Regions from separate parts of the Kitasatospora nipponensis genome, predicted to be linked through region 1. Evidence: riboswitches for the same ligand, from Rfam matches in the RefSeq annotation. Region 1 holds a riboswitch; the other holds the start of a gene.

Region 1 (15,331 bases):
GGGTGATGCCGTGCTCGTGGCAGGCGGCGGCGACCTCGTCCGAGCGGACCGAGCCGCCCGGCTCCGCCAGGTAGCGCACGCCGTGCCGCCGGGCGTGGTCGACGTTGTCGCGGAACGGCAGCGCGCCGTCGGAGACGAAGGCCACACCGGTGAGCTCGCCCAGCCACCGGGCGCGCTGCCCGGCCGTGAGCTCCCGGGCCGGGGCGGCCAGCGCCGCGGCCAGCCGGCCGCGCTCGTCGGGCGTGAGGTCGCCCTCCAGGAAGCGGATCTGCCAGTTGATCCGGTCCTGGCGGCGCACCTCGGGCCGGAAGGCGAGCGCGCGCACGGCCGGGTGCCGGCGCAGCCACCAGGTGTCGACCTTGGCACCGGCCAGCCGGGTGCAGTCCACCCGGGACTGCTGCCCGGCGCCGATCCCCAGCGTCATCCCGTCGCGCAGGTAGCAGACCGAGTTGGACTGGGTGTAGCGCAGCACCGCGAGGCCGAACAGCAGGTCCTCGACGGCGGCGGCGGGCAGGGCGGCGGGTGCGCCGGGGCCGGGGACCGGGTCGAGCAGCTCCGGCGTCAGGGCGGCCCGGTCGCGCTCCTGGGTCAGCCGCAGTCCGAAGACCTCCCGGCTCTCCTGCTCGGGCGGCGTGTGGCCGGGCTCGGCCGCCAGGACCAGGAAGCGCCCGCCCTTCTTGCGGCTCAGGCGCTCCACCGTGCCGGGCTCGTAGCCGGGCGCGATGACCCCGTCGCAGACCACCCGGGCCAGCAGGTCGGCGAGTTCGGCGTCGACCGGGTGCGAGAGCGCGGCGAAGTCGCCGTAGGAGGACTTCGGATCGGCGTCGCGGGCCCGCAGGTAGGCGCTGGTGACCGGACCGACCGCGGCCGCCTCGACGCCGTACAGCTCGGCGGTCACCGCGTCCACCGGCCCGGCCAGCGCGGCGCCGGCCGGGGAGACGTGCTTGAAGGAGGCCGCGGCCGGCCGGCCCAGGGCCTGCGCGGCCTCCCTGACGAGCTGCCAACCGTTCAGCGCGTCCAGCAGGTTGACGTACGAGGGCGCGCCGTTCAGCAGCCGCACCGGCTGCCGGTCGGGGTGGACCGCGGTGGCCCGGGCGGCGCCCTGGTGCGGGTTCATGCCGTAGCGCAGCGGCAGGTCGAGGGTGCGGGAGGGGTGGGCCACGGTGACTCCTCATCAGCGGGGTGGACATCGCTGACGGAGGCGCCCAGGCGGTCGACGCTCGCATCGGATCGCAGCCGGCCGCTCCCCGGTGGTGCCCCACCCTCGCCAGTCGCGGCCACGGCGAGTCTAACGCGGCGCGGTGCCGGGCACGGGCGCGGGCATCCACGGCGGACGCCGCCCCCCGCGGCCGCCACTCGTACCGGTGAAAACGGCTTGCCCGGCCACGGTGGTGATGGTGAGCTGAGCGGATGAACCCGCAGAGCGTGCTGAACCTCTTCGACCGCCAGCTGCGCCGCGAGGCCTCACCCGACGGCCCGGGCGCCGTGGTGCAGCGGATCGGCGCGGTGGTGCGGCAGGACGGCGGCGAGGCCGGCTGGAACGGGATCCTCTGGTGCGACCTCGACGAGGCCGGGGCGGATGCCGCGATCGCCGAGCAGGTGCGTTACTTCGCGGCCCTGGGACGCGAGTTCGAGTGGAAGCACTACAGCCACGACCGGCCGGCCGACCTGCCGCGCCGGCTGCTCGCGGCCGGCTTCGAGGCCGGGCCGGCGGAGTCCCTGCTGGTGGCCGAGGCCGCCGCGCTGCCGGGCCCGGAGGCGCTGCCGGACGGGGTGCGCCTGCTGCCTGTCACCGACGAGGCGAGCGCCCGGCTCTTCGGCCGGACCCACGACGAGGCCTTCGGCACCGACGGCTCGCGCTACGTCGGGATGCTGCTGGCCCAGCTCGCCGAGGCCCCGGAGCAGGTCGCCGCGGTGGTCGCGATGGCCGGTGACGAGCCGATCTGCGGGGCCCGGATGGAGTTCCACTCCGGCACGGACTTCGCCAGCCTGTGGGGCGGTGGCACCGTGCCGGCCTGGCGCGGGCGCGGCGTCTACCGCGCGGTGGTCGCCCACCGCGCCCGGCTCGCCGTCGAGCGCGGCTACCGCTACCTCCAGGTCGACGCACTGCCGACCAGCCGCCCGATCCTGCAGCGGCTCGGCTTCCAGGAACTCGGCACCACCACCCCGTACGAGTACACCCCGCCGACGCCCTGAGGCCGCCGCCGCGCACGGGCGGCCCCCGACGCGGGCGGGCGGGGCGCCGCGCGTGCGGCACTACGGTGCGTCGTACTTCGGATACGATGCGTCGCCATGACCACTGTGCGCCACAGGCGCCTGGCCGCGCTGGCTGCCGCCCCCCTGCTGCTCCTGAGCCTCGCCGGGCCGGCCCACGCCACCCGCGCCACCGCCCCCGGCTACGTCGCGCTCGGCGACTCCTACGCCGCCGGGGTCGCGGCCGGCTCCTACGACCCGGCGAGCGGCTCCTGCCACCGCAGTTCCGGCGCCTACCCCGTGCTCTGGGCCGCCGCCAACACCCCCGCCGCCTTCACCGACGTGGCCTGCGGCGGCGCCGACACCCAGGACGTGCTGACCGGGCAGCTGCCGGCGGTGCCGGGCGGCACCGGCCTGGTGACGCTGACCGTCGGCGGCAACGACCTGGACTTCACCGACGCGGTGGTGGGCTGCCTGCAGCCGCTGACCACCGAGAGCCACTGCGACGACGCGTTGGCGCACAGCGCCCAACTGCTCCGCGACCAGCTGCCCGGCCGGCTCGACGGATTGCTGACGGCCGTCGGACGCGGCGCCCCCGGCGCCCGGGTCGTGGTGACCGGCTACCCGCACCTGCTGGAGACCACCACCACCGGCGTCTGCTGGACCGGCACGGCCGAACGGCGCGAGCGCTTCAACGCGCTGACCGACCAGCTCGACGAGCTGATCCACCGTCAGGCCGATGCCCACGGCTACCGCTTCGCCGACCCCCGGCCGGCCTTCGCCGGCCACGGCGTCTGCGCCCCGGCCGGGCAGGAGTGGATCAACGGAATCGTGCTGCACGACCTCGGGGAGTCCTTCCACCCGACGGCCGACGGCCAGTCACGCGGCTATCTGCCCACGGTGGCCCGGGCCCTGGCTCCGTAGCGCCGATCGCGCCGGCGGTCGGGGCGGCGGTCGGGGCGGCGGTCGGGGCGGCTCGGGCACCGGCCGTGGGGGCGGCCACGGACCGCACGGTGGACCGCGGGATTGCCCGAAGGGCTGGCCGGATAACCGGTGGCACCGGGGCCGAGCAGCACCGAGACTGTCCCGACGGGTGCGCCGCCCGTCGGGATCGGCGCGCATCAAAGCCCGTAGGCTGGGCAGGTAGGGTCCGTGGAACGGAGCGTTCCACGTGAGGAGAGCAGTCGGCAGCCGGTCAGCCGCGCCCTGCCCGCAGGGCCACGTCACCGGCCCGCGGGGTGGGCGGTGCGGCCAGGCCGGCCGGAGGGAGACGCTGGGTGATCGAGTTGGAAGATGTTCCCGAGTTGATCGACCCGGTCATGGTCTGTGCCTTCGAGGGCTGGAACGACGCGGGCGACGCCGCCTCCACGGCGGTCGGACATCTGGACGAGACCTGGGCCGGCAAGGTGTTCGCCGCCCTGGATGCGGAGGACTACTACGACTTCCAGGTCAACCGGCCCACGGTCTGGCTGGACGGCGGGGTCCGCCGGATCACCTGGCCGACCACCCGCCTGTCGGTGGTCCGAGTGACCGAGCCCAAGACCCGCGACCTGGTCCTGGTGCGCGGCATCGAGCCGAGCATGCGCTGGCGCTCGTACTGCAACGAGTTGCTCGGCTTCGCACACGAGTTGGGCGTGGAGCTGGTGGTGATCCTGGGCGCGCTGCTCGGCGACACCCCGCACAGCCGTCCGGTGCCGGTCAGCGGCGTCACCTCCGACGCCGACCTGGCCCGCACCCTGGACCTGGAGGAGAGCCGCTACGAGGGCCCCACCGGCATCGTCGGCGTGCTCCAGGAGGCCTGCGCGCACGCCGGGGTGCCGGCCGTCACGCTCTGGGCCGCCGTCCCGCACTACGTGGCCCAACCGCCCAATCCCAAGGCCACGCTGGCGCTGCTGAACAAGCTGGAGGACCTGCTCGACCTGCGGATCCCGCCGGGCGAGCTGCCCGACGACTCCCGGGCCTGGCAGCTGGGCGTGGACCAACTCGCCGCCGAGGACAGCGAGGTGGCCGAGTACGTGCAGCAGCTGGAGGAGGCCCAGGACACCGCCGAGCTGCCGGAGGCCAGCGGCGACGCGATCGCCCGCGAGTTCGAGCGCTACCTGCGCCGGCGGGACAACCAGGGGCCGGCCGGTGAGAAGCCGGTGGCCGGGCGGGCCGCCGTCGAGCGGACCGCGACGGACCCGGGCGAGCTCGCCGGCACGACCTCGACCGACGACGGGACGGCGGACGACGCGGCATCCGACGACGCGACGAGGGACGGCACGACGACGGACGGCACCGCGGCGGATGCGGCAGCCGATGCCGGTCCGGGCGACGACGCGGCCGGCGAGGCGGTGGCGGAGCAGGAGGCGAGCGACGCCGAGGCCCGCGACCGCGGACGCGATCGGGCTGACGACGGCGCCGACGGCAAGGACGGCTCGCGCTAGGCACGGGCCCGGCGCCGACCTGTTCGACAGGGCGGTCCGGGTGCCCCACCGCGGGCATCCGGGCCGCCGGGAGACCCGGCCCGGTCAGCCACCGCCGTCCGGACGCCGGCCGCCCTCCACCGGCCCGCCGTCCACCAGCCGGCCGACCAGCAGCCCGGCCAGGCGGGCCCGGGTCAGCACCGCGATGGTGTAGCCGTCGTCGATCGCGCCGCTGCCGATCGCCTCCTCCGCCTGCGCGAAGGACAGGTCCACCACCCGCCGGATCCCCTCGGCCCGCTCCGGCGCACCGTACGCCGTCACCCGCGCCGCGTACAGCGCCACCCGGCCGGCCAGCAGCCCGGTGTCCGGGTACACGATCCCCAGCGGCAGCAGTTCCTCGACCCGCGCGCCGATCTCCTCGGCCAGCTCGCGCCGCGCGCTGCGCTCGTCGCCGGCGCCCGCCTCACCGAACCCGCGCGGCGCCTCCAGGTGCCAGGACCGGGTGGCGTGCCGGTAGTGCTCGACCAGCAGCACGCCGCCCGCCAGCAGGGGCAGCACCACCACCCCGGGGGCGTCGGTGGTGGGGAGCAGCCGCAGGTAGAGCCCCGGGGCGCCGCCGGGGAAGCGCACCGCGTCGCGCAGCAGGGTGACGTAGCGGTCCTGGTAGACCACGCCGACCTGCGCCGCGGCCACCGGCGCGGCGCCGTCCCGTTCCCGGACCGCGCGTTCGGCCGCGGCGATCTCCTCGGGCCCGGTGAGGATCTCGATGCCCTCGGGGTCGTTGGCGAACAGCTCGGGGCGGCTGCGGCGCAGTTCGGCGTAGCGGTCCGGCGCTGGGCGGTTCAGGTCGGGGCTGTCCCGGTCGGGTCGGTCCATCTCACGGTGCCCCGTCGCGCCCGTTGAGCTGCGCCGGGTGCGTCCCGGGGCCGAGTCCCCGGTGCTCCGCGAAGCCGGCGCTGCGCAGTCGGGTGATCAGTGACTCCCACTGCGCGCGCCCGTCGTCGGCGAACCGGCCCTCGACGACCCGCAGGCCCGTGCCCAGCCGGGCGTGTTCGCGCCCGCCCGGGCCGCGGCCGACCACCAGCCGGATGCTCACCGGCACGGCCCGCTTGACGAAGTGTTTGCCCACCTCGCTGATCACCTCGAAGAAGGGGACCGACCCCAGGGCGATCCGGACCAGCCCGGTGGCGACCTCGATGAACAGCTCCGCCGTCGGCGTCCACCGCGCCATGGCGGCGCCGACCCGGCGACCGGCCGCCCGGTCGCTGGCCTCGCGCAGCATCGCCACGTAGCCGCCCACCACGGCCGGGGCGCCGTGCTCGGGGTCGGCGAAGCGCTGCGGGTCGGCCAGGTCGGGCGCGGCGAGCAGGGCCTGGAACGCGCCCTGGTACTGCTGCCAGCCGGCGGACTGCCGCAGCGCGACCACGTCGTCCAGCGTGAGCTGGCCGAACGACTCGACGTAGAGGCCCTCCTGGAGGATGTCGAAGGCGGTGCGCCGGACGACCTCGACCAGGTGGTCGGCGGAGAGCTCCGGGCCCGCCGCCCGCGGTGCCAGCTGCCACTCCTGGAGTGCGGTGCGCGGCAGGGAGTCGTGCGGGGTGAGGGCGTAGGCGCCCAGCCGGTCGGCCAGGTTGACGTTGTAGGCCAGGTCGACGACCTGCTTGATCTCGGCGCCGAACGCCCGGGCCGGATCGTAGGAGCGCTCGGCGGGGTTGCTGCCCGGGGCCACCACGAAGGTCCGGTAGAGCGCGTCCCGGGAGACCAGGCCGGTCGCCTCGACCTGCGCCCGGCCGAAGTCGGCCACCTGCCGCAGCCGCTCGTGCAGCGGCTGCTCGCCGGCCGGCGGCACGCCCAGCGTCCGGGCCAGCGCGGGGAGGTCGACCTGCTCCAGGCCCTGGACGTAGCGGGCGAACGCGCTCCCCAGCCGGTCGGCGGCCCCGGCGGCGCCGGCGCCTTCGCCCGCCCCGTCCCAGTCCAGGGAGAGGCAGGTCATCCGGCACTCCTGTGCGACGGCGGTCCAGGCCGGCCAGACCTCTTCGAGGTCGCGCAGCCCGAAGGCCGGCTCCTGGACCGGCGTCGCCTCGTTCCACAGGAAGGGGACCAGGACGCCGTCGTCCAGCAGCTGCCGGAAGGCGTCCCGGCCGGCGGCCTTCGCCAGGTAGTCCTGAGAGATGACCGGATTGTTGTACAGGTAGGCCCGGTTGACCACGACCTGGTCGGCGGTGACGAGCGCCCGGAGGTACTCCGTGCGGACCCGGGCGCCCTGCTCGCGCAGCGCCGCCCGCCGTGAGCGGCCCCCGCTCCACACCCCGCGCAGCTCGCCCGCCGTGAGCCACTGGTTGTCCAGCGCCTGGGCGGTGACCGGCAGCCGCCTCAGGTCGGCGGGCAGGATCTTCTCGAACTCGACGTTGCCCTCGACGGACACTCCGCTCCCACCCGCGCACCCGCAGCCGCGCTACCGCCGTGTCCCGCGCCCCCGCGACGCGGGCCCTGCTCGCGGGACTCTACCGCGCGGGCCCCCGCGGGCGCAGGGCGCTGCGTGCCGAAGGGGAGCAGCGGCACCGCCGGGGCGCGCGGTGACCGGCGTCGGGCAGCCGCCGGTCACCGGCCCGCTCCAGTCCACCCGTCCCGACCGTTCCCTGTCAAGGGTCTAGACCACTTTCGGCCCAGTGCGCGGAGTACCGTGGATATCCGGATCCGGGAGCGGCCGAGGTGACGGCGATGATCGTGGATGCGGTGCTGGGGGCACTGGCCGGTGCGGCCGCGCTCACTGCGGCGTGGGCAGCGGTGAGCGTGCGAGTGGTGCAGCAGTTCCAGCGGGGCGTGGTCTTCCGCTTCGGCCGGGTGCGCGAGGAGGTCCGCCAGCCCGGCGTGGTGGTGCTGATCCCGGTCATCGACCGGATCCGGCGGGTGAACGTGCAGATCGTCACCATGCCGGTGCCGGCCCAGGAGGGCATCACCCGCGACAACGTCACGGTGCGGGTGGACGCGGTCGTCTACTTCCAGGTGGAGGACCCGGTGCTGGCCACCGTGGCGGTGCAGGACTACCAGTTCGCCATCTCCCAGGTCGCCCAGACCTCGCTGCGCTCGATCATCGGCAAGAGCGAGCTGGACGACCTGCTGGCCAACCGGGAGCCGATCAACCAGGGCCTGGAGCTGATGCTGGACAGCCCCGCGATGGGCTGGGGCATCCAGATCGACCGGGTGGAGATCAAGGACGTGGCGCTGCCGGAGTCGATGAAGCGCTCGATGGCCCGCCAGGCCGAGGCGGACCGTGAGCGGCGGGCCCGGATCATCACCGCGGACGGCGAGTTCCAGGCGTCCGCGAAGCTCTCCGAGGCCGCCGCGATCATGAGCGCCACCCCGGCCGCCCTCCAGTTGCGCCTGCTGCAGACGGTCGTGGAGGTGGCGGCCGAGAAGAACTCCACCCTCGTGCTGCCGTTCCCGGTCGAGCTGCTCCGCTTCCTCGACAGCGCCACCAGGACCCACGACACCCGCCACGACCGGCACGAGGCCGAGGCCGAGGCCCAGGAGGAGGCCCGGGCCCGGGCCAGGGCGGAGGAGCTGACGACGGAGGCGCTGGCGGAGACGGAGCAGCTCGGCGCGCTCGCGGTGGGTCAGGAGGCGCTGGAGGCCCCGGCGGCTCCGGCCGGCCCGGTCGACCCGGCGCCGATCACCTCCGTCGACGGCTCCCCCGACAGCTCCGAGGCGTCCAACAGCCCCGGCGCGGAGCGGTAGTACGCGCTGCCCTTGGCCCAGTACCAGGCCAGCGGGATGACGCCGATCGCCAGCGCGCCCAGGCCGATGCCGAGCTGCGCGCCGGGCAGGGTCATGCAGTTCTCCACGAAGAGGAAGCCCATGAAGACCGCGCCGGCCAGCGGCCAGAGCCCGATGAAGACGGCGTTGGAGACCGAGGTGAGGATCAGCTTGCGGTAGGCGACCACGACCGCGAGGCCGGCCAGCGCGTAGTAGACCGAGATCTGCAGGCCGATGGCGGAGACCGCGTCGGCCAGGATGGTGTTCACCGAGCCCAGCGCGTTGGAGCCGACGAACAGGCCCAGCGAGATCACCACGACCACCGCCAGCGCCACCCACGGGGTCTGCCAGCGCCGGTGCGCCACGCCGAAGACACCCGGGACGGTGCGGTCGCGCCCCATCGCGAAGAGCGAGCGGGTGACCTGGATCAGCGTGGTCTCCAGCGTCGCGATGGTGGAGAGCATCACCGCGACCACCAGGATCTTGCCGCCCACCCCCGGCCAGACGGTGTTGCCCAGCGTGGTGAGCAGCGGCGGGGAGTCGGGGTTGCCGATGTCGTCCTGGCTGATGATCAGGTTGATCGCGATGGTGATGACCTCGAAGAGCGCGAAGACGCCGACCACGCCGATCAGGCCGCCCAGGCCGGAGTTCTTCTTGCTGTCGCTGGTCTCCTCGCTGAGGTTGGCGGTCACGTCCCAGCCCCAGAAGTAGAAGGCCGCGATCAGCGCGGCCGCCGCGAAGCCCTTCACCCCGCCGAAGTGGCCGAAGCCCCAGAGCCAGGACCAGGAGAAGGTGGCCGCACTGCCGCCGTGGATCAGCGCCGCGACGCCGAAGACGGCGAGGATCGCCACCTCGATGCCCGTCATGATCCACTGCGCCCGGGCGGTGATCTGCGCGCCGAGCAGCACCAGGCCGGCCATCACCAGGAAGCAGAAGGCTCCGACGCCGGTGGCCGCCCAGGTGTTCTGGGCGAGCGAGTCGGAGAAGAGCGAGAGCGTGTACTGCCCGGCCGGCAGCGAACCGGCCACCATGAAGATGGTCGCCGAGACCACCAGGGCCCAGCCGCTGAGGAAGCCCAGCGCCGGGTGGAGCGCGCGGCCCACCCAGGAGTAGCTGGCGCCGGCGTTGACGTCGACCCGGCCCAGGTAGTTGAAGGCCCAGGCGATGCCCAGCATCGGGATCGCGCACCAGAGCAGGGCGGCCGGGCCGACCAGCCCGGCGGTGCCGGCCAGGACGGCGGTGGTCGAGGCGAGGGAGTAGGCCGGCGCGCTGCCGGCGACGGCCATGACGACGGTGTCGGCGGCGCCGAGGACGCCGGCGCGCAGGCCGGTTCTCGGTTCGGCGGGTGATTCTGAGGACACGGGGGCTGCCTCTCCTGGACCGGTCGGAGGAAGGGACGCGCGGGGGCGCGGGGGGGGCGGGAGGTGAGGCGAGGGGCGGCGCGCCGACTGGGGCAGCACGCTGCGGTCCAGCCGTTGGCGCTTGTGGCGACGGGTGGAGCGGGTGCTGCGGAACCTCTGCCGGGCCCGTGGGGCGCCCGGTGTGGCCCATATGGTGCCCAGTGGGGTGCCGGGGTGGCAATGGCTTGGGGAAATCCGATGCCACGAAGCCGGAACGCCGCGCAATCCGCAGATCGGGCCCGGCGTGTCTGCGGAATCCGAAGCGGCGTACCGGCCGGAGAGTACGCCGAAGGGGGGGGGCGGGCCGCCGACCCACTGTCAGGTCGGCGGCCCCCAGGGCACATTCGTTACAGGTCGACGCCCCCGTGGGGCGGCCGTCGACTCAGAGCGCGACGCCCAGCAGGGCGTCCACGGTGCGCGAGACCAGGCCCGGCGCGCCGGGCTCGTCACCGCCGGTGGCGGCCTGCTGGGCGGCCCAGCGGTCCACGGCGGCCAGCGCGGCCGGCGCGTCGAGGTCCTCGGCGAGCGCGGCGCGCACCTCGGTGAGCATCTGCTCGGCCGACGGCCCGTCCGGCCGGGAGACCGCGGCCCGCCAGCGGGCGAGCCGCTCGACGGCCTCGTCCAGGACGTCCTTGCTCCACTCCCAGTCACCGCGGTAGTGCTTGGAGAGCAGGGCCAGGCGGATCGCCGCCGGATCCACGCCCTCGCGGCGCAGCGCCGAGACGAAGACCAGGTTGCCGCGCGACTTCGACATCTTGTGGCCGTCCAGGCCGACCATGCCGGCGTGCACGTAGGCCCGCGCGTACGGGTGCGCGCCGGTGGCCGCCTGCGCGTGCGCGGCGCCCATCTCGTGGTGCGGGAAGACCAGGTCGCTGCCACCGCCCTGGATGTCGAAGGACATGTCCAGGTACTCGAGCGCGATCGCCACGCACTCGATGTGCCAGCCGGGACGGCCGTGGCCCAGCTCGGTGTCCCAGGCCGGCTCGCCCGGGCGGGCGGCCAGCCAGAGCAGCGCGTCCAGCGGGTGGCGCTTGCCGGGACGCTCGGGGTCACCACCGCGCTCGGCGAAGAGCGGCAGCATCTCCTCCTGGCTGAGCCCGGAGACCTCGCCGAAGCGCGGGTCGGCGGCCACCGAGAAGTAGATGTCGCCGTCCACCCGGTAGGCCGCGCCGCTCGCCAGCAGCTTCTTGACCAGCGGGACGATCCACGGGATCGACTCGACGGCGCCGATGTAGTGGGCCGGCGGCAGGATCCGCAGCGCCGTCATGTCCTCGCGGAAGAGCGCGGTCTCGCGCTCGGCCAGGGCCGTCCAGTCCTGACCGGTGGCGATCGCGCGCTCGAGCAGCGGGTCGTCCACGTCGGTCACGTTCTGGACGTACAGGACGTCGTGGCCGGCGTCCTTCCAGACCCGCTGGATCAGGTCGAAGGTGGCGTAGGTGGCGGCGTGGCCGAGGTGGGTGGCGTCGTACGGGGTGATGCCGCAGACGTACAGGCGGGCGGTGCGGCCTTGCGGCACGACCTCCCGGATCCTGCCCTCGGCGGTGTCGTGGATACGCAGGGGGAGTCCCTGACCAGGCAGGGCGGGAACCTCGGAGGCGGGCCAGGCATGCATGAAAATGACTCTAACCTTGCGATCATTTGAAAGGCTAACCAGTACGCAGAATCGGCTGAAATCCGAGCCGAAACGGTCGGGGTCGGTCGGGGACGATCAGCAGCCGTCGGGCGGGTGGCGGGACGGCCGCAGGAGACCGGGCGGACCGGGCGGAGTCAGACCGGCGGCCAGGGGATCGAGGGCCACTCCTGGGACGGCACCGGATGGCGCCCGCTGCGCAGCAGCCCCGCGACCCGCTCCCGGGTGGCCGTCAGCTCAGCCGCCGTCAGGTGCGGCCGCAGCCGCTCCCCCAGCGCCCCCGCCAGCTCCGACTCCAGACGGCGCAGCATCTCGCCGGCCTCCTCGGTCAGCGGCTGCTCCGCCCAGCCCCAGAGCAGCGTGCGCAGCTTGCCCGGGACGGCGAAGGTGACCCCGTGGTCGATGCCGTAGATCCGGCCGTCGGCGGCGGGCAGCAGGTGGCCGCCCTTGCGGTCGGCGTTGTTGAGGACCGCGTCCACCACCGCCAGGCGCCGCAGCCGGCGGTCGTCCGGATGCACCAGCAGCGCGGTGCGGCCCGCGCCGACGTCGGCGCGCACGATCGGCAGCCAGCCCTGCTCGGGACCGGCCGGGTCCTGCAGCGCGAGCAGCGGCGCGGCCTTCGGATCCGGCTCCACCCAGACCTGCACCATGCCGCTGCCGTAGGGGCCCTCGCGCAGCACGGTGGGCGGGATCGGCGCCCAGCCGGTGGCGGCGCCGACCTCGTAGGCGGCCACCTCGCGCCCCGCCAGCGTGCCGTCCGGGAAGTCCCACAGCGGCCGCTCGCCGGCCACCGGCTTGTAGACGCACGGCGCGCTGACGCCGTCCAGGGTCACCGAGCAGTACAGCGCCGCGTTGGAGGCGTCGGTGAGCTGCCCGTGGACGGTCAGCTCCCCCTCGCGCAGCAGCCGCAGCGCGGCCGGTACGTCGGCGGCCAACGCTGCGCCGGCGGCCGGGGCGGCCTCGGGTATGTCCTGCTCGGCCGCCGTGTCCTGCTCGGCGCGGCCCTGCTGGCCGGCGCCGTCCTGACCGGCCGCGCCGTCCTGCCGGGCGGCTGCGGACCGGTCGGACGTGGACCGCTCGCCCGTGGACCGGTCGGCGTTCAGCGCCGGTAGCCGTTCGCGCGCGGGCACAGGTGCCCCTCCGGGTCGAGCGGCAGGTTGCAGAACGGGCAGGGCTTGCGGCCGGCCGCCACCAGGTCGAGCGCCCGCTTGGCGAAGACCCGGGCCATCGCGCCGGTCAGCCGCACCCGCAGCATGTCCGGGCCGTTCTCGTCGTCCTCGAACGCCGCCGCCTCGGCCTCGGCGTCCTCCTCCTCGGCCTCCTCGACCACGGCCTGCGCCTCGACCACCAGGCAGCCCTCGGTGCCGTCCCAGGCGAGCGCCATCGTGCCGACCCGGAACTCCTGCTCCAGCGGCAGGTCGAGCGGCGCGGTGTCGACCAGTTCGGTGGGCGCGACGGCCGGGATCGGGGCCTGCCCGCCGCTGCGCCGCAGCGCCTCGTCGAGCACCTCCTCGACCCGTTCGGCGAGCGCGGCGACCTGGGTCTTCTCCAGCAGCACGCTGGTGATCCGGCCGCGGGCACTGGCCTGCAGGAAGAACGCGCGCGCGCCGGGCTGGCCGACGGTACCGGCCACGAACCGCTCGGGCTGGTCGTAGAAGAAGAGCTGTCGGGGCACTCTCTCGCTCCGGGGTGTGAAACGTGGTCGGTGAACGGGGTCAACAGGGCGCTGCGCGGACGTTCTCCTTCACCCTACGGCGTCCGGGTCGCCGGGCCGTCAGGCCCGTGCCGGTGTCGGCGGCGGGTCGGGGCGCGGGGCTCGCACGGCGGGCTCGGGATGTCGGGCTCGCGCGGTGGGTGGCGCGGTGGGTCCGGGTGGTGGGCCGGCGCAGCGGGGGTTCAGGCGTCGGTGCCGGTGTCGCCGCCGACCACCGCGTCGCCGCCGGCCGGGGCCTTGGGCCGCAGGCCGGACAGGTCGCCGGTGTCGCCCATCCGCAGCAGGAACGGCCGCTGCGGGGTGTAGCGGATGGCGGTCACCGTGCAGGGGTCCACGTTGATCCGCTGGAAGTGGTCCAGGTGCAGTCCCAGCGCGTCGGCGACCACCGCCTTGATCACGTCACCGTGGCTGCAGACCAGCCAGACCGCGTCCGGACCGTGCTCAGCCGCGATCTTCTCGTCCCACTCGCGGGCCGCCGCCACCGTGCGGTGGCTCAGCGCCCGCAGCGACTCGCCACCCGGGAACGCGGCGGCCGAGGCGTGGTCCTGCACCGTGCGCCAGAGCGGCTCCTGGGCCAGCTCGCGCAGCGGACGGCCCGTCCACTCGCCGTAGTGGCACTCGCCGAACCGCTCGTCCAGCGCCGGCTCGCCGAGCTCGGGGCGGGCCCCCAACAGCGGCTGCAGGGTCTGCCGGCAGCGCTCCAGCGGGCTGCTGACCACCTGGGCCAGCGGCACGCCGGCCAGCCGCTCGACCAACGCCTCCGCCTGCGCCCGGCCGGCCTCGTCGAGGTCCACCCCCGGCGTCCAACCGGCCAGGACCCCGGCGGAGTTCGCGGTCGACCGGCCATGGCGTACCAGCAGCAGTGTGGGCATGCCCCCAGCGTACGGGGTGGGCGTGGGCCGTCCGGTACCGGCAGGCGGGTCGGGCCTGCGGGTACCGGACGGGGCGGGCGCTGCGGCGGGGCGAGGTGGGGTACGGGCGCGGGTCAGGCCAGCCCGGCCAGCTCCAGTGCCTCGACTCCGGTGCGCAGGGCGGTGATCCGCTCCTCCAGCGTGAAGCCGGCGGGGGCGAGGGTCAGCGTGGTCACCCCGGCGTCGGCGTACGCCTGCATCCGGTCGGCGATCCGCTCGCGGGTGCCGAGCAGCGAGGTCGCGTCGATCAGCTCGAACGGCACGGCCGCCGCCGCGCCCGCCTTGTCGCCCGCCAGGTACCGCTGCTGGATCTCGTCGGCGGCCTGCTCGTACCCCATCCGGCAGGTGAGCTGGTTGTAGAAGTTCTTCTCCTTGCTGCCCATCCCGCCGATGTAGAGCGAGGCGTAGAAGCGCTGGGAGTCGGGGGCCGCCGCGATGTCCGGACCGACCGCGATCGGCACGGTCGGGCAGATGTCGAAGCCGTCCAGGTCCAGACCCGCCGTCGCCCGGCCGGACTTGATCGCGTCGACCGAGAGCGCGGCCTGCTCGGGCGCGAAGAAGATGCCCAGCCAGCCGTCGGCGATCTCGCCCGTCAGCTCCAGGTTCTTCGGGCCGATCGCCGCGATGTACAGCGGGATCCGCTCGCGCACCGGGTGCACCGTCAGCTTGAGCGGCTTGCCGGGCGCCCCGGCCAGCGGCAGCGTCCAGTTGGGACCCTCGTGGACCAGCCGCTCGCGGCTCATCGCCTTGCGGACGATCTCGACGTACTCGCGGGTGCGGGACAGCGGCTTGGCGAACGGCACGCCGTACCAGCCCTCGGAGACCTGCGGCCCCGAGACGCCCAGCCCCAGCCGGAACCGGCCGCCCGAGAGGGTGTCCAGGGTCGCGGCGGTCATCGCGGTCATCGCCGGGGTGCGGGCCGGGATCTGGAAGATCGCCGAACCGACGTCGATCCGCTCGGTCTTGGCGGCCACGAAGGAGAGCACCGTGGCGGCGTCCGAACCGTACGCCTCGGCGGCCCAGCAGACCGAGTACCCGAGCCGGTCGGCCTCCTGGGCGACGGTGATGTTGTCGGCATCCATGCCGAGGCCCCAGTAACCGAGGTTGATACCGAGTCGCATAGGAAGCCATGCCTTCCGGGAGGGGAGTGTGAGCCGAGGGTAGTCGCGCCGGCGGAGCCATGCTACTGGCCGGTAAGTGTGCGGCGCGTCACATCGCCGCGCGGGGCCGCGGGCCAACGGCTCACCGGCGACGCGGAGTCGTCCGACCCGTTGACGAGGGGGCGGCGGAGTCCGCGGCGAGGTGGGCGCGGAGTCGTCGTT
Region 2 (4,603 bases), on a different contig from region 1:
GCTCAGGATCCGCGGCGGTCGCAGGGACGCGGGCCGTCGGGGTCGACGCTCAGCCTGGTCCGCCCGCAGAGTCCCGTCCGGGGTGCTGCCAGTCGACTGTCCTGAACACGAACCCGTCCTGCTCGTCGGGGAACGCGCCGGCGAGGGGCCCGGCGACGGTGACGGTCCGCCAGGCGGTCCGGCCGGCCCGGGCCGTCAGGCGCGGCAGCAGGTGGGAGGCCTCCTGGACAGTCCGGGGCCCGCCGGCGAAGGCCCGCTCCAGCGCCACGTCCGGCAGCGGCAGCTCGCCCCCGGTGAGCTGCCGGTAGGCGTCCGGCGCGGCCTGGGCCAGGTTCTCGGCGTCCTCGATCGACCGGCCGTCCCACGGCACCGCGGCCAGGCTGTCCGGATCCGCGAGCGCGGCCTCGAAACGGACGCGGCCCAGGCCGATCAGCCAGTCCCGGAACGAGTCGAAGCCCTCGTCGTCGGCCTCGCCGTCGATCAGGCAGGCGGCCACCCAGAGCGGCTCGGTGCAGGACCGGGCCCTGCACTCCCGGTACCGGCGCTGGAACGCGGTGATCTCCTGCGGCGCCAGCCGCGCGAGCAGCCGCACCAGCACGGCGGCCTGGTCCTCGCCAGGGGTGGTGCCCAGGCGGGCGTCCTCGATCAGGTGCCAGAAGCCGTCGATGTCCATGGCGGGGATCCTGTCACCGCGCACCGACGGACGTCAGGTGCGAGGGGCGAACGGCTCAGGGCCGGGCGGGTCGGCCCGGTCGAGGATTTCGTATCTTGTGTAGCGAAGAAGTGATGACGATCCGTCGGACTTCTGGACGCTGTCGGATCTTCCCCCTAATCTCTCGGTGATCATCACATCAGACGGAAAGCGATGCCTCGACTCATGGCCCACCCCGCAGCACAGCCCCAACACCTGCGCGAGATCACCGAGGGCATCATCTACTCCTCGGGCCTGCAGTTCGGCCTCCTGGCCCTCTATGAGGTCGGCACGCTCTTCAGCTGGCACGACCATCTGAACGTCTGCCTGACCTTCAGCGTGCTGTTCGCGCTCGTGGTGGCGATCGTGCTGCCGGTCTGGACGATCCGCTGCCGCACCAATGCCGAGGTCCTCCACCCGGGCACCCAGCAGCGCATGTCGAGCACCCTGGCGGGCTGGTCGTGGTTCATCCCGGTGGGGTTCCTGTGGCTGCCCTACCAGGCCGTGACCACCGCCTGGCGCGCCAGTGCCAAGAACGGCGCCGGCACCGGCCCGGTCCGCCTGTGGTGGTTCGCCCGGCTCGGCGGGTTCGTCGCCATCGTGGCCGCCGGCACGTCGCACGGTGCCGCCGCGGTCCTGATCTGGCTCGCCCTGCGAGGCGTGTCCTACGGCGCCTTCGTCCACCTCGCCCGTCAGCTCTGCCACTGGCAGACCCACGACATCGAGCAGCTCGCCGCGAGCGGCGCCGCGCCCGCACCGGCACCGGCGGCCTGAACGGGCGACGGGCGTGGCCGGTGGGTGGCTCTCGCATGGTGGACGGGGGTGCCGGACGGCCGGCGGGAGTTGATACGGTCCGGGTGAGCCGTGACTGGCGCGCTGGGATGGACTCGACCATCGGGGAGCGGCTCCGTGTCTCACGTTGTCGCCGTGCGCCTGGGCCGTCCGCTTCCCCGCGAGGAGACCGCCTTGGCCAGCCCAGTTCCGCCCGTGTCCAGCTCCCCGTCCACCTCCCCGTCCGCGAGCGCCGCCGTGTCGTCGAACGCCACCGCCGACACCGCCTTCCGCAGCGCGCTGGACGTGGTGCGCGCGGTGGAGCCGCGGGTCGCCGACGCCATCGGCGCCGAGATCGAGGACCAGCGGGCCTCGCTCAAGCTCATCGCGAGTGAGAACTACGCCTCCCCGGCCGTGCTGCTCGCCATGGGCAACTGGCTCAGCGACAAGTACGCCGAGGGCACGGTGGGCCGCCGCTTCTACGCCGGCTGCCGCAACGTGGACACCGTGGAGTCGCTGGCCGCCGAGCACGCCCGTGCCCTGTTCGGCGCCCAACACGCTTACGTCCAGCCGCACTCGGGCATCGACGCCAACCTGGTCGCCTTCTGGGCCGTGCTCTCCCAGCGGGTCGAGAGCCCGGCCCTGCGGCGCGCCGAGGCCCGGCACGTCAACGACCTGAGCGAGCAGGAGTGGGCCGAGCTTCGGGCGGAGCTGGGCAACCAGCGGATGCTCGGCATGTCGCTGGACACCGGTGGCCACCTCACCCACGGCTTCCGTCCGAACATCTCCGGCAAGATGTTCGAGCAGCGCAGCTACGGGACCGACCCCGCCACCGGGCTGATCGACTACGACGCGCTGCGGGCGACGGCCCGGGAGTTCCGCCCGCTGATCCTGGTGGCCGGCTACTCGGCCTACCCCCGTTTGGTGAACTTCCGGCTGATGCGGGAGATCGCCGACGAGGTGGGCGCCACGCTGATGGTCGACATGGCGCACTTTGCGGGGCTGGTCGCGGGCAAGGTGCTGACCGGCGACTTCGACCCCGTGCCGCACGCCCAGATCGTCACCACGACCACCCACAAGTCCCTGCGCGGCCCGCGCGGCGGCATGGTGCTCTGTGACGACGCGTTGGCCGAGCACGTCGACCGGGGTTGCCCGATGGTGCTCGGCGGCCCGCTCCCGCACGTGATGGCGGCCAAGGCGGTGGCCTTCGCGGAGGCCCGCCGCCCCGAGTTCCAGGACTACGCGCGGCGTGTGGTGGACAACGCGCAGGCGCTGGCCGAGGGTCTGCTGCGGCGCGGCGCCACCCTGGTCACCGGCGGCACCGACAACCACCTGGTCCTCGCCGACGTCTCCGGCTACGGCCTGACGGGCCGCCAGGCCGAGGCCGCGCTGCTGGACTCCGGCATCGTCACCAACCGCAACGCCGTCCCGCAGGACCCGAACGGCGCCTGGTACACCTCGGGCGTGCGGATCGGGACCCCCGCGCTGACCACCCGCGGGCTCGGCACGGCCGAGATGGACGAGGTCGCCGAACTGATCGACACCGTCCTGCGCGGCACCACCGCGCGCGTGTCCGGTGGCGGCGAGCCCTCCAAGGCCCAGTACGAGCTGGACCCCGCGCTGTGCGAGGCGATCGCCCGGCGGGGCGCCGACCTGCTGGCCGGATTCCCGCTCTACCCGGGCATCCACCTCGGGTAGCCGGTTCCCTGACCGGGACGCCACCGCGTGGTCGTGGCGTCCCGGTCACGGGACACCCCGGCCGCCGGGCCGGGGCACTCCCCGCCCGGCCACCGTCGGCCGGCGCGCCGGGCGGGCTCGCGGGGACCGCCGTCGTCGCCCTCGTCCGTGTCCCGATCACGCTCCGGCGCTGCGGCGGGCAGAGCCGGCGGGCGCTGCGAGGGGCAGTCGGGCCGGGCTCGCCGGGTCGGGCCGGACGGCGGCGGGGCATATGCCCAGATGAATGTCCGGACGAAGAGGGAAGCCGGCTTCCGCTTGGGGAGCCGCCGGGCACGGGCGGCCCGTTCGGCTCGATCCGGCGCATCGTCACCTGCCGTGACCGGCGCCGCAGTTCATTGACTTGGTCTGGGTGAGCGAGGAAACTCGGTCCCTGTTCGACCGGGCCGGGCACCCGCCAGGGTGGATCGACTCCGGTGACGGCCACCGCCGTTGGGGTCGGTGGGGGGAGGCTGCGAGCCTGCGTGCCCGCAGTCGGGAGAAGGACGTGCCGTGCCGACTGTGCCCGAGCTCGTGGCGGCCCGCGCGGCCGCCGACCCGCACCGCACCGCCCTCGTGCAGGGCGACCGTGAGCTGACCTACGGCGCGCTGCTCGACTGGGCGGACGCGCTGGCCGGACAGCTGGGCGCCCGCGGGGTGTCGGCGGGCGCCACGGTCGCGGTGCTGTGCGAGCGGTCGATCGAGTACGCGGTCGCCGCGCTCGGCGTGCTGCGGGCCGGCGCCTGCTACCTGCCGCTGGACCCGGCCTACCCGGCCGAGCGCCGCGCGCTGATGCTCGAGGACGCCGCGGTGGCCGAGGTGCTGGACGCGGCCGCAGTCGCCGCCGCCCGCCCGACCGGGCCGCCGCCGCGCCCCGCGAGCGCGCCGGGTGGCGACGATCTCGCCTATGTGGTCTATACCTCTGGCTCCACCGGGCGTCCCAAGGGCGTCGCCGTCGAGCACGGCAGCCTGCTGAACCTGGTGACCTGGGCGCACGCCACCTTCGCCCCCGGCCCCGGCGACCGCACCCCGCTGCTGTCGGCGGTCGGCTTCGACGCCTCGGTCCTGGAGCTGTGGCCCCACCTGACGGCGGGCGCCACCGTCGTGGTCGCCACCGAGCACGACCGGCGCTCCCCGACCCGGCTGCGGGACTTCCTGGTCGAGGTCGGGATCACCCTGGCGTTCGCCGCCACCCCGCTCGCGGAGGCCCTGGTGGCGCTGTCCTGGCCCGCGGCCACCGCCCTGCGCACCCTGCTCACCGGCGGCGACCGGCTCACCGCCCGCCCGCCCGCCGGGCTGCCGTTCACCCTCGTCGACAACTACGGGCCCGCCGAGTCCACCGTGATCGCGCTCTCCGGCCCGGTGGCACCGGGGGAGGGCCCGGCGACCATCGGCCGGCCGTTGCCCGGGATCACCGCCCTGGTCCGC

The links. A riboswitch is a leader RNA that binds a small molecule or an ion and turns the genes downstream of it on or off. The one in region 1 is predicted to bind ZMP and ZTP.
Region 2: linked by a shared signal. The riboswitch ahead of ABD323_RS30515 (glycine hydroxymethyltransferase) and the one ahead of ABD323_RS30840 (phosphoribosylaminoimidazolecarboxamide formyltransferase) in region 1 are both predicted to bind ZMP and ZTP.

Annotation. Positions count from the first base shown of each region.
Region 1 is NZ_BAAALF010000158.1:2,728-18,058, forward strand. Features, by position in the region: gene ABD323_RS30840 (phosphoribosylaminoimidazolecarboxamide formyltransferase) at 1-1,162, opposite strand, end outside; ZMP/ZTP riboswitch at 1,197-1,285, opposite strand; gene ABD323_RS30845 (GNAT family N-acetyltransferase) at 1,411-2,196, shown strand; gene ABD323_RS30850 (SGNH/GDSL hydrolase family protein) at 2,293-3,117, shown strand; gene ABD323_RS30855 (PAC2 family protein) at 3,471-4,619, shown strand; gene ABD323_RS30860 (NUDIX hydrolase) at 4,704-5,474, opposite strand; gene ABD323_RS30865 (hypothetical protein) at 5,476-7,023, opposite strand; partial or broken gene ABD323_RS30870 (slipin family protein) at 7,320-8,075, shown strand; gene ABD323_RS30875 (APC family permease) at 8,216-9,640, opposite strand; gene mshC (cysteine--1-D-myo-inosityl 2-amino-2-deoxy-alpha-D-glucopyranoside ligase) at 10,137-11,366, opposite strand; gene ABD323_RS30885 (SCO1664 family protein) at 11,522-12,352, opposite strand; gene ABD323_RS30890 (DUF3090 family protein) at 12,484-13,059, opposite strand; gene ABD323_RS30895 (histidine phosphatase family protein) at 13,281-13,970, opposite strand; gene ABD323_RS30900 (LLM class F420-dependent oxidoreductase) at 14,084-15,130, opposite strand.
Region 2 is NZ_BAAALF010000154.1:233-4,835, reverse strand. Features, by position in the region: gene ABD323_RS30525 (DUF4240 domain-containing protein) at 50-673, opposite strand; gene ABD323_RS30520 (DUF4328 domain-containing protein) at 878-1,465, shown strand; ZMP/ZTP riboswitch at 1,546-1,637, shown strand; gene ABD323_RS30515 (glycine hydroxymethyltransferase) at 1,679-3,160, shown strand; partial or broken gene ABD323_RS30510 (amino acid adenylation domain-containing protein) at 3,689-4,603, shown strand, end outside.